DNA from 3 places in the Mesorhizobium sp. P2_D5 genome. Region 1 is predicted to be linked to each of the others. Evidence: riboswitches for the same ligand, from Rfam matches in the RefSeq annotation. Region 1 holds a riboswitch; each other region holds the start of a gene.
The links. A riboswitch is a leader RNA that binds a small molecule or an ion and turns the genes downstream of it on or off. The one in region 1 is predicted to bind S-adenosylmethionine.
Positions count from the first base shown of each region.

Region 2: linked by a shared signal. The riboswitch ahead of AC1DYW_RS10365 (hypothetical protein) and the one ahead of metX (homoserine O-acetyltransferase MetX) in region 1 are both predicted to bind S-adenosylmethionine.
Region 3: linked by a shared signal. The riboswitch ahead of AC1DYW_RS05680 (O-succinylhomoserine sulfhydrylase) and the one ahead of metX (homoserine O-acetyltransferase MetX) in region 1 are both predicted to bind S-adenosylmethionine.

Region 1 is NZ_JBFUEE010000008.1:142,508-146,567, forward strand. Features, by position in the region: gene metW (methionine biosynthesis protein MetW) at 1-442, opposite strand, end outside; gene metX (homoserine O-acetyltransferase MetX) at 439-1,608, opposite strand; SAM riboswitch at 1,719-1,796, opposite strand; gene hisC (histidinol-phosphate transaminase) at 1,934-3,043, shown strand; gene AC1DYW_RS28410 (prephenate/arogenate dehydrogenase family protein) at 3,050-3,985, shown strand; gene AC1DYW_RS28415 (sugar kinase) at 3,995-4,060, opposite strand, start outside.
Region 2 is NZ_JBFUEE010000002.1:761,853-765,912, forward strand. Features, by position in the region: gene AC1DYW_RS10350 (inorganic phosphate transporter) at 1-445, opposite strand, end outside; gene AC1DYW_RS10355 (DUF47 domain-containing protein) at 445-1,086, opposite strand; gene AC1DYW_RS10360 (VOC family protein) at 1,321-1,698, opposite strand; SAM-I-IV-variant riboswitch at 2,461-2,559, shown strand; gene AC1DYW_RS10365 (hypothetical protein) at 2,689-2,964, shown strand; partial or broken gene AC1DYW_RS10370 (ATP-binding protein) at 3,261-3,461, shown strand; gene AC1DYW_RS10375 (carbohydrate porin) at 3,839-4,060, shown strand, end outside.
Region 3 is NZ_JBFUEE010000001.1:1,193,085-1,197,144, reverse strand. Features, by position in the region: gene AC1DYW_RS05690 (ABC transporter substrate-binding protein) at 1-603, opposite strand, end outside; gene AC1DYW_RS05685 (2'-deoxycytidine 5'-triphosphate deaminase) at 703-1,797, opposite strand; SAM riboswitch at 1,953-2,030, shown strand; gene AC1DYW_RS05680 (O-succinylhomoserine sulfhydrylase) at 2,088-3,278, shown strand; gene AC1DYW_RS05675 (ceramide glucosyltransferase) at 3,293-4,060, opposite strand, start outside.

The DNA.
Region 1 (4,060 bases):
GCGTGTCGTACCAGGAATAGGGCAGGTCCGTGGTCACCGGCATGCGGCCATTGAGGAACAGCGACATGCGGACCCGCCAATGGCCGAAATTGGGGAAGGACACGATGGCGCGATTGCCGATCCTGAGCAGTTCCTTGAGAACCAGCTTCGGGTTGCGGGTGGCCTGCAGGGTCTGCGACAGGACGACGAAGTCAAAGCCCTTGTCGGGATAGAACTCGAGATCCTTGTCGGCATCGCCCTGGATGACGCTCAAGCCGCGCGCCACGCATTCGTTGACGCCACGCTGCGAGAGTTCAAGGCCGCGGCCGTCGACCTGCTTGGTGTCCTGCAGCAATTCGAGCAGCGAGCCATCGCCTGAACCGACGTCGAGCACGCGCGACTGTGGCGGAATGAGGTTAGCGACGACTTCGAGGTCGACGCGCTGGTTGCGGGTGACGTTCATGATGCGAGTCCTCGCGCCCGTGCCGCGGAGCCGATGAAGCCATTGATGGCGGCAAACAGTTCCGGCTCGTCGAGCAGGAAGGCGTCGTGGCCGCGATCGGTCTCGATCTCGACAAAGGATACCGACGCGCCGGCGGCGTTGAGCGCATGAACGATCGAGCGGCTCTCTTCGGTCGGGAACAGCCAATCCGAGGTGAAGGACACCAGGCAGAAGCGGGTTTTCGTGCCGGCGAACGCATCCGCCAGCCGGCCGCCATGGTCGGCGGCGAGGTCGAAATAATCCATCGACCGCGTCATGTAGAGATAGGAATTGGCATCGAAGCGATCGACGAAGGTCATGCCCTGGTGGCGCAGATAGCTCTCGATCTGGAAGTCGGCGTCGAAGCCGAAGGTGAGCGCCTCGCGATCCTGCAGATTGCGGCCGAACTTCCGATGCAGGGCAGCTTCCGACAGATAGGTGATATGGGCGGCCATGCGCGCCACCGCCAAGCCCTTTTCCGGGCGCTTGCCGTGCTCGAAATATTTGCCGCCATGCCAGTCCGGATCCGCCATCACGGCCTGCCGGCCGACCTCATGGAAGGCGATGTTCTGCGAGGAATGGCGCGCGCCGGTGGCGATCGGCAGCGCCGAGAAGACGCGCTCCGGATAGCTCGACGCCCATTCCAGTACCTGCATGCCGCCCATCGAGCCACCGAGGACGCAAAACAGTTTTTCGATGCCGAAATGGTCGATCAGCATCTGCTGGGCGCGCACCATGTCTCGAATGGTGATGATCGGCAGGTCGAGCCCATAGGGCTTGCCGGTGGCGGGATTGGTCGAGGCCGGGCCGGTGGAGCCCAGACAACCGCCGATGACGTTGGAGCAGATGACGAAGAAACGGTTGGTATCGATGATCTTGCCGGGGCCGATCAGCACTTCCCACCAGCCCGGCTTGCCGGTCACCGGATTGGTGCTGCCGACATGCTGGTCGCCCGTCAGCGCATGGCAGACGAGGATGGCGTTGGAACGGGCGTCGTTCAGCGTGCCGTAGGTCTGGTAGGCGATCTGGAACGGCGACAGCAGGGTGCCGGCATCGAGCTTTAGCGGCTTGTCGGGCCCAAAGCGCAGCACCGGGCTCGACGGCTGGTCAGCCTCGTTGTTGGTTTTTCCAGCGCGTAGAGCGGCCATTGCATCCATCTCACACTTTGAATCCGCACGGTGCTTTCGAAATTCGAGGCCGATGCGGTGTCCGGCCGGCGCGGACAACAAAAAACCGGCATTGCAGTCGCAAAGCCGGTTACAGGATGCAAACGGCCCTTTAGCAAGTTGTTTAACGTGGCTGCAAGCCGACCGGCCAAATCACCACGGAATTTCGTACCTCTTCTAGGACTGTGGCGCGCCCGCGTCAACGGCCAGCCGCGGTCCGGAGGTTGCCACCTCTCGACATTGCGGGCCGTGGCTTGTATTTCCGCTTCGGCTTCCAGACGGAAGCGTTCTCGACGGATTTTGCGACATGAGCCAGACACCGGACAAGGCACGTCCAACCCCGCGCGCGGGCATCATGGACATCGACGCCTATGTGCCGGGCAAGAGCACCGCGCCCGCCGGCGTCGCCAAGGTCTACAAGCTGTCGTCGAACGAGAATCCGCTGGGTCCGTCGCCGAAGGCGATCGAGGCCGCGCGGGAGATTGCTGCGAAGCTCGACGTCTATCCCGATGGCACCGCCAGGCGGCTGCGTGAGGCGATCGCCGAGGTGCATGGTCTCAACGCGCAGAACATCATCTGTTCCAACGGCTCCGACGAAATTCTCGGCCTTCTGGCGCAAACCTATCTCGCTCCCGGCGACGAGGCGATTTTCACCGAACACGCCTTCATGGTCTACAAAATCTACATCCAGTCGGCCGGCGCAACTCCGGTCGCGGTCAAGGAGACCGATGAGCGTGCCGACATCGATGCGATGCTGGCCGCCGTCACGCCGCGCACGAAAATCGTATTCCTTGCCAATCCCAACAACCCGACCGGCACCTATGTGCCGTTCCAGGAAGTGCGCCGCCTGCATGCCGGCTTGCCCGGAAATGTGCTTCTGGTGCTCGACGCGGCTTACGCCGAATATGTTCGCCGCAACGACTATGAAGCCGGCATCGAACTGGTCGGCGGGGCCGAGAACGTGGTGATGACCCGCACCTTCTCCAAGATCGGCCTCGGCGGGGCTCGGATCGGCTGGATGTACGCACCGATGCACATCGTCGATGCCATCAACCGTGTGCGTGGCCCCTTCAACGTCAATGCGACGGCGATCGAGGCCGGCATCGCCGCGATCCGTGACCGCGACCACGTCCAACGCAGCGTGATGCACAACGAAACGTGGCTTACATGGTTGAGCGAGGAGTTCGGCAAGCTTGGGCTGCGGGTGACGCCAAGCGTCGGCAATTTCATCCTGATCCATTTTCCCGACGACCAGAACCATTCGGCCGCCGCGGCGGACGATTATCTGACGGCGCGCGGCTATATTCTGCGGCGCGTTTCCGGCTACGGCTTTCCCAACGCGCTGCGCATGACCGTCGGCACCGAAGAGGCCAATCGCGGCGTGGTCGCCGCTCTCACGACATTCCTGAAAAGCTAGAACACCATGACATCACCGATGTTTGAAAAGATCGCGCTGGTCGGCATCGGCCTGATCGGCTCGTCACTGGCCCGCGTCATCCGTCGCGAGGGCCTCGCCCGTCACGTCGCCATCTCGACCCGCAGTGCCGCGACATTGGCGCGGGCGCAAGAGCTTGGGCTCGGCTCCTCCTACTCCAGCGATGCGAAGGAAGCGGTCCGCGATGCTGATCTGGTCATCGTCTCGGTGCCGGTCGGCTCGTCCGGCGCTGTGGCCGAGGAAATCGCGCCGGCGCTGAAGCAGGGTGCGATCCTCACCGATGTCGGCTCGACCAAGGCATCGGTGATTGCGCAGATGCAGCCCTATGTGCCCGATGGCGTGCATTTCATTCCCGGCCACCCACTGGCGGGCACGGAAAAATCCGGCCCAGATGCCGGTTTCGCCGACCTGTTCGACAATCGCTGGTGCATCTTCACCCCGCTGCCCGACACCGACCCGGATGCACTGGAGAGGCTGTCGGAATTCTGGCGCCGTTGCGGCGCCAACATCGACACGATGGACCCGCAGCATCACGACATGACGCTGGCCATCGTCTCGCACCTGCCGCATATCATCGCCTACAACATCGTCGGCACCGCCGACGATCTGCAGTCGGTGACCAAATCCGAAGTGATCAAATATTCGGCTTCAGGTTTTCGCGATTTCACCCGTCTCGCCGCCTCGGATCCGACCATGTGGCGCGACGTCTGCCTGCACAACAAGGACGCCATCCTCGAAATGCTGGCACGGTTCTCGGAAGATCTGGCGTCGCTGCAGCGGGCGATCCGCTGGGGCGACGGCGAAAAGCTGTTCGATCTGTTCACCCGCACCCGTGCGGTGCGCCGCTCGATCATCGAGGCCGGCCAGGACATCGACGTCCCCGATTTCGGCCGTCAGGCGGTCGAGCACCCGGCGAAGGCGTAGGTCGCTTCTTCAGCCTGCTGGCCAGTGGCTTTTCATCATCGCCAGCGTCTCGGCCCGGTCCGGCGCGCCTAGCCG
Region 2 (4,060 bases), on a different contig from region 1:
AACCGGCTGCTGGCGACAGAACGATCGCGGCGACGGTCTTGCCAAGCCCCGTCCAGACGATGGCGCCGACGCCTGCCTTGGCAATGCCGGCGCCGACCAGTCCGCCGATCAGCGCATGCGAGCTGCTGGAAGGAATGCCGACTATCCAGGTGACGATGTTCCAGACGATAGCGCCGACGAGGGCCGAGAAGATCACCGCCGGCGTGACGATGCTGACATCGATGATGCCTTTTCCCACCGTTTCGGCGACGTGGAGGCCGAAAAACATAAAGGCGATGAAGTTGAAGAAAGCTGCCCAGAACACCGCATAATGCGGCCGCAGCACGCGCGTCGAGACGATGGTGGCGATGGAGTTGGCGGCGTCATGCAGGCCGTTGAGAAAATCGAAGAACAACGCGACGGCGACAAGGCCGACCAACACGGGAAAGGCGATTGTGGCTTCCACTACACGTTCTCGATGACGATGCCGCTGATCTCATTGGCGACGTCTTCGAAGCGGTCGACCACCTTCTCCAGCTGGCCGTAGATCTCGCTGCCGATCAGATAGGCCATCGCGTCCCCGCGGCCGTGTTTCCTGAACAGATCCTTCAGACCCTGCTCGTGCAGTTCGTCCGCCCGGCCTTCGGCGCGCATGACCTCTTCGGCAATAGCGTTGAGGCGCGGGGTGTGGGCGCCTACCTTGCTGAGCAGCGGGATCGCTTCCGCAACCAGCTTGGCGGCGTCGACAATGACGCCGCCCATCTCCTGCATCAGCGGGTCGAATTCCTTTTTCTCGAACAGCTTCACCGTCTTGACGGTCTTGTGCATCATATCGATGGCGTCATCCATCGACTGGATGAGATCCTTGATGTCGCCGCGATCGAAGGGAGTGATGAAGGAGCGTCGCACCGCGAGCAGAACTTCGGCGGTTATATGATCGGCTTCGTCCTCGAGATCGACGATCTTCCGGCACCAGCGATCGATGTCGTTGCCCTGAAGAAGCTGCTCCAACGCTTCGGCGCCGCTGACCACGGTGCGGGAATGCCGTTCGAACAGGTCGAAGAAGCTATCTTCGCGCGGCAGCAGCTTTCGGAACCAGCCCAACATCGCTTTCTCTCCGCGGCCCATGGATCGGGGTATTGAACCCTTCGGGATAGATGAGCGACCTGCAAACGCCCCCGAAACGCTATTGCGCCAGACATATCGAGATTTGCTAATGGCGCAAATTGGTTTCTCGAGCGACTAGAGCAAATAGCTTTTGGTCGAAGCAGCAGAAATCTGCCGTCGGTGGCGGAACGCGGCATAACCATGGAGCAGACAAACCGTCCGCCGCCACCAGCTTTACCTTAGGCTTTCGTCCTTCTTGAACTCGAATAGCTCGATGACGTTGCCCGATGGATCTTCGAGCAAGATGGCGCGCCCGGCACCGCCGTCGCTGATTTCGCCGCGGAATCTTGCATCAGCCCGGCGTAACCGCTCAATGAGGACATCGACCTCGTTCGTAACGATCATAAATCGATTCCACCCGCCCGGCTTCGGATCGCCGCCCGCCTGACCACCGCTCCCCGCACCCGGCGCGCTGAGATACAGCGTCAGGTCGTCGCGCAGCAGGGCAGCGAACTTGCCCGGATTGTGCATGTCGAGCTTGAAATCGAGATTGTCTCGATAGAACGCGACCGCCTCGTCAACGTCCGCAACGATGTACCGAACGGATGCCATTCAACCTCCTCCTCTGTCTTGTAGATACAACTGTCAACTCGCTCAAAGGTTTCCCTGTCGGTGGAGCTGAGTGCAGAGGCAGACTGTCTGGACGCCAGCCGAAGTAGTCGGATGAGGGTTTTGGACGTACCTGGGTGGCCCTCGTGTGCGCTGACATGGATCGTTGTGAACTGTGGAGGCTCGGCGTAGCCGGTCTACCGGACAAGTGGCTGTTAACCGGCACCTGAGTGAGGCCGGTGACAATGTCATCGGCGATTTGGGCAGGTTCTGTCGCGTATTGGCGCGATCCGGATAGCACAGGTGTTCGCATCGACAATCCGACCTAGACGGGAGCATCGCTGCTGTCGCTTCTACTGGCTGCCGTTTTACCGAGCGAGGGAGCAGAAGCTGATTTTGCTCACGATGAAAATGGAAGTTTCCTGCACAGAGCTGGCCGATAGCAGTCCGTCCGCGTTCGGCCCACTGCGGTCATTTGATGCCTGTCCCGAAGGGGCCGCTCATGGCGCAAGGCGGTTGTTTACTGGGTACGTTCCGAAGGTCTGCACCTGACGCTACTTGCTCGTTTTGCAGATAAGGCCGAACAGCAGCTTTCCAACCGATCTCCGCCACAGGCGGCAGCGGATGGCGGTCGGCACCAACCAGGTTCATCGGCAGGTGGGGATGGGGAGTGGCTTGTGGGGCCCACCAGCAGGCCGAATAGCTGAGGCGCATGACACCGTTATGCAGGATCGGTTGCACTGAGACAGCGGCTCTGCTACTGCCAACCCACATCCAGAGAGGGCTTCGGCCCCGCCAACCAGCCTTGACCGGCAACGGTGGTGACAATGATGTGGCCCAGAACGGGCAGCAGTAGGTCGCCAACCCTCTAGATGCGTTGTGCCATTCTTGGAGGGTTTCTTCATGATCTGTCTAACGCCCAAATGCTGCAAGCCAGTTATATCGCTGGGCCTTTGCATCGAGCATTTCCAACATCCCGGCCGCATGCGGCGGATGAGCGCGAAACGCAATGCCATCATCGAGGCACTGGCGGAAAGATACGTCGCCGCCGACGATCCTCTGCCGGGCGAGTGGCCTGGCCTCCACTACGCCATGGGGCGCGCCTTCAGGAAGGGCGGCATCCGGGCCTATGTGCGATGCTGGGTCCTGGCTCACGGAACCCTGCCGGAGGGACTTCACGACGTCCTCTGGAACCGTGGTGAGAACGGTATGAACATCGACTTCACTCGTCTGCGAGACGATCCGACTTACCCGATGGGGCGGCGGTGACATCCCGACCATGCCACGCCGCAGATCCCGAGATGCGGACACCACTGGAACCGCATGGTAGTCGAGGGGCCGGTTTGATTTTGGGAGGACGGGATGGCTCTTCAGCTGTGGGTCAACGATAGCGGCCACTATTTCGTGGACACCGCGCTTGGCGGGATCCAAGTAGGACAGACTTGGTGCATAGAGGATGGCGACTGGGCGGTTGAGGTTAATGATGAGCCCGCGGCGGCTACGGGTAGCAGGAACAGATCGCCTTTCTCAATTCTTTGGCCGGCAAGTACAAATGGCTTGTTTGCATGCTCTTCCACCTGATCTCGAAGCTCTATGAACGCACCTCGATCATCATCACCACCAATCTTGCCTTCGGGGAATGGCCGAGCGTCTTCGCTGGCGATGCCAAGATGACCACCGCGCTGCTCGACCGCCTCACTCACCACTGCGAGATCGTCGAGACCGGAAACGAGTCCTGGCGCTTCAAAAGCCGATCTCAAAGCTAAAGCCGAAAAGCTAATCAGCCGCGCGCGATCAGGCTGTGCAACCCCGACCAGCTCCGCCTGATCGGGCGCTTACCGGCGTGCCTCTCACAACCGAAAGCCGGGGTCCCTTTTGCGCAAAAATACGAAGTCCCGATTCCGCGGTCATTGACAGCCAACGGCAGCGGCACCAAATGCGCTGGGCCGGCCGCCGGGATTTTTGATCGGAACGCAGAAAACGAACTCGAGCCGGTGCAAGTCGGGAGATTTGTGATGCACTGCCACATCCCTGAGCACGAGGACGTGATCGAGGTTTTGCCTACCGTGGAGGATGCCAAGTGAAGTCCCGATGCGGTCGGTTGCAACGGTCGCTGTCGTTCATTTTTTTAGCGGATTTAATCTTGCTCGCGGCTCCGGCCGGCGCCGCCGACGCGTCCGGCCAAGCAGGTAGCTCAATCTGGCAGTGGGATCACCTCACTGGGGACTGGAATGGCGACCGGACGGCGCTTGAGGACAAAGGCATTAAGTTCACCCTCGATTACGTGAGCGAGGTCATGGATGTGGCGAGTGGCGGCATCCGCCAGGGCGCGACTTACGAAGGACGCTTCGACGTCAACTTAGAC
Region 3 (4,060 bases), on a different contig from region 1:
GCCGTCGCTTGCCTTCTTCAACCAGTCCACCAGCACGAATTTGTCAGAGATGACGGCATCGAGACGGCCGTTCGTCAGATCGGTGATCGCCTCTTCCTGGGTCGGGTAGAGTTTCGCCTCCGCGCCAGCCTTGCCATAGACATTCTGGGCATAGTCGGCCTGCGTGGTCGAGGCCTGGGCGCCGACCGTCTTGCCGGCAAGGGCCGCCGGTTCGGTCGAGGTGAGTTCGGTATCCTTCGGCGCCACCAGCGCGAGTGGCGTCGTATAGTATTTGTTGGTGAAGGAGACCTGCTTCTTGCGTTCCTCGGTGATGCTCATCGAGGCGATGATGGCATCGAATTTCTTGGCCTGCAGGGCGGGGATGATGCCGTCCCAGTCCTGGGTGACGATCTCGCACTCGACCTTCATCTGCGCACACAGCGCATTGGCGATGTCGATATCGAAGCCGACGACCTTGCCGTCCGGGGTGATGGTGTTGAACGGCGGATAGGCACCCTCGGTGCCGATCTTCAGTTTCTCAGCAGCCTGCGCCGACAGAGAGCCGGCCGCCATCAGCAACACGGCAGCACCTGCTGCCGATATGATCCATTTTGAAATCCGCATTTTCTTGGTTCCCTTGAACGCCGCCAGCTTGGCGACCAGAAAGCCAGCCAAGCATGACGAGCCATCGCAGGCAAGTGTATTGCCCGACGGGAATTGGGTTCAGCGCGCTGGGCGGAAATGCTTGGACAGCTTCAGGCCTTGCGCCTGGTAGTTGGAGCCGAGATCGGTGCCGTAGAGTGCCTGCGGCCGCTTCAGCATATGCTCGTAGACCAGCCGGCCGACGATCTGGCCATGGTCGAGGATGAACGGCACTTCGTGGCTGCGCACTTCGAGCACTGCGCGACTGCCGGTGCCGCCGGACGCCGAATGGCCGAAACCCGGATCGAAGAAGCCGGCATAGTGGACGCGGAACTCGCCGACCAGCGGATCGAACGGCGTCATCTCGGCGGCGTAGAGCGGCGGCACATGCACCGCTTCCTGGCTGACGAGGATGTAGAATTCATCGGGATCGAGCACCAGTTCGCCGGCGCCGCTCTTGTGGATCGGCTCCCAGAAATCGACGACCTCTTGTGCCGCGCGCTTGTCGACATCGACGAGACCGGTGTGATGCTTGCCGCGATAGCCGACCAGGCCGTTCTGATCGCCGTTAAGATCGATCGACAGCGCGATGCCGCCGCCGGAAATGTTCGGCGGCTCGGTTGCGACCAGCATCTCGGCGCGATGCAGGTCATGCAGCTCGGCTTCCGAGAGCAGTGCATTGCCGGTGCGGAAACGGATCTGGGACAGACGCGAACCGGTGCGCACGACGATCGGAAAGGTGCGCGGGCTGACCTCGAGATAGAGCGGGCCGTGATAGCCGGCGGCGATCTTGTCGAACTCGTGTCCGCGATCGGTCATGACGCGGGTGAAGATGTCGAGCCGCCCGGTGGAACTCTTCGGATTGGCCGAGGCCGAAATGTCCGCCGGCAATGCCAGGCTTTCAAGCAAGGGCACGATATACACGCAGCCGGTCTCCAGCACCGCCCCCTCTGCAAGATTGATCTCGTGCAGCTGCAACCGGTCGAGCTTTTCCGAAACCTTGTGGTTGGGACCCGGCAGGAACGAGGCCCGCACCCGCCAGGCCTTGTCGCCGAGGCGCAGATCCAGGCTCGCCGGCTGGATCTGATCGGCATCGAACGCGCGCGCCGACTTCAGCGCGCCGGACCGGAACAGCGCCGAAATGTCCTGATCGGGAAGAATGCCTGTCTGCCGCAAGGCTCCACTCCTAGGCCAGGCGATTCTTGGGGCCAGGCGATTTTCTGTTCGCAGGTTCTTGCCGCAAAACCGTGGAACACTGCTGCGGAACCTGCTTGGTACAAACCTCTTAATCAAGCCGGCAATTGACGCAAGCGTGGCGCGGGTCTAAAGGGTCGTTATCCCGTGGTGATTTGGCCGGTCGGCTTGCAGCCACGTTAAACAAGTCGCTAAAGGACCGTCGGGCCGCAAGGCCGTATGGACCGGTTGCGACTTTCGCGGCCGGTTTTTTTGTGTCTGGAACAAAAGCGATGAGCACCAAGAAGCGTAACTGGAAGCCTCAAACGACACTCGTGCATAGCGGAACCCTGCGTTCCGGTTTCGGCGAAACCTCCGAGGCGATGTACCTCACCCAGGGCTATGTCTACGAAACTGCGCAGGCCGCCGAAGCCCGCTTCAAGGGCGAGGAGCCGGGGTTCATCTACTCGCGCTACGCCAACCCGACCGTCGACATGTTCGAAAAACGCATGTGCGCGCTCGAAGGCGCCGAGGACGCGCGCGCCACCGCATCCGGCATGGCCGCGGTGACGGCCTCGCTGTTGTGCAGCGCCAGGGCCGGCGATCATATCGTGGCAGCACGCGCGCTGTTCGGCTCCTGCCGCTGGGTGGTCGAGACGCTGGCGCCGAAATATGGCATCGAGGCGACGCTGGTCGACGGCACCGACATCGCCAACTGGGAAAAGGCGGTCAAGCCGAACACCAAGCTGTTCTTCCTGGAAAGCCCGACCAACCCGACGCTGGAAGTGGTCGACATCGCCGCGGTTGCCGCGCTTGCCAATTCGATCGGTGCGCGGCTGATCGTCGACAATGTCTTTGCCACACCCCTGCAGCAGAAGCCGCTGCAGCTCGGTGCGCACATCGTCGTCTACTCGGCGACCAAGCATATTGACGGCCAGGGCCGCTGTCTCGGCGGCGTCATCCTGTCGGACAAGAAGTGGATCGACGAGAACCTGCACGACTATTTCCGCCACACCGGCCCCAGCCTGTCGCCGTTCAATGCCTGGACGCTGCTGAAAGGGCTGGAGACGCTGCCGGTGCGCGTGCGCCAGCAGACGGAAAGCGCCAGCAGGATCGCGGATTTCCTGGCCGAGCGGCCCGAAATCGTCCGCGTCATCTATCCCGGCCGCGCCGACCACCCGCAGGCGGCCATCGTCAAGAAGCAGATGTCGGGCGGCTCGACGCTGATCTGCCTGGACGTCAAGGGAGGCAAGCAGGCGGCCTTCGCCTTGCAGAACGCGCTCGACATCGTACTGATCTCCAACAATCTCGGCGATGCCAAGAGCCTGATCACCCATCCGGCGACGACGACGCACAAGAATCTGAGCGACGAAGCGCGTGCCGAACTCGGCATCGGGCCGGGCACGCTCAGGCTGTCGGTCGGCCTGGAGGATACCGACGATCTTCTGGAAGACATCGAACAGGCGCTGAAGTCGGCCAAGTAAAAGGCCTTTGGCCATCAGGCGCCGGACGGCGTCTCTTCCAACTCGGCCGCCTTGGTGCCGATGGTCATCGCGTTGCCGCGCCAGTCGACGGCGCCACCCAGCCAGCCGCGCGCCCACATCGCCGGCAGGATCAGGTCGCGCATCATGATCGCCGCGACCATGCGCGACGACAGGTACCAGCCTTTGGACCAGGCCAGGGCGCATTCAGGAAGGTAGAAGGCCGCCAGCACGGCAATGGCGGTTGCCCAGAGGCTGACGCCCGCGCTTGCCGCCGCCAACAGCGCGAGTGCCAGCGGCACCACTGCCCCGGTCAGGATTTCGGGTGCGAAAAACCATGGGAAAGTGACGCGGCGCAGGCGCGCCCAACGGGCCTGACGCGACCAGATCTCGTCAAAGGTGCGCCGGCCGAGCGGTTGCTCGAAGGGCGCGGCGACGAGATTGACGCGCAGGCCAAGGCCATTGACCAGCTTGGTCGCGGCAGCGTCCTCGGCGATCTCGGCGGCGAGCGCACGGATGCCACCACTGGCGTCGAGCATCGGCTTGTTCCAGAGCATGCTCTTGCCCTGGGCAAAGCCGAGGCCAAGCGCCTCGCCGGCATATTGCCAGCGCGCTTGCAGCGTGTTGAGGAAAGCGCATTCGACCTCGGCCCAGAAGCCAGCGGGCCGCGAGCCTATCGGCGTCGAGCAGACAAGGCCGGTGTCGGGCCGCCATGCAGCCATCAGGTGCTGCACGTAGTCTCTCGGCATCAACACGTTGGAATCGGCCAGGACAACCCAATCGTG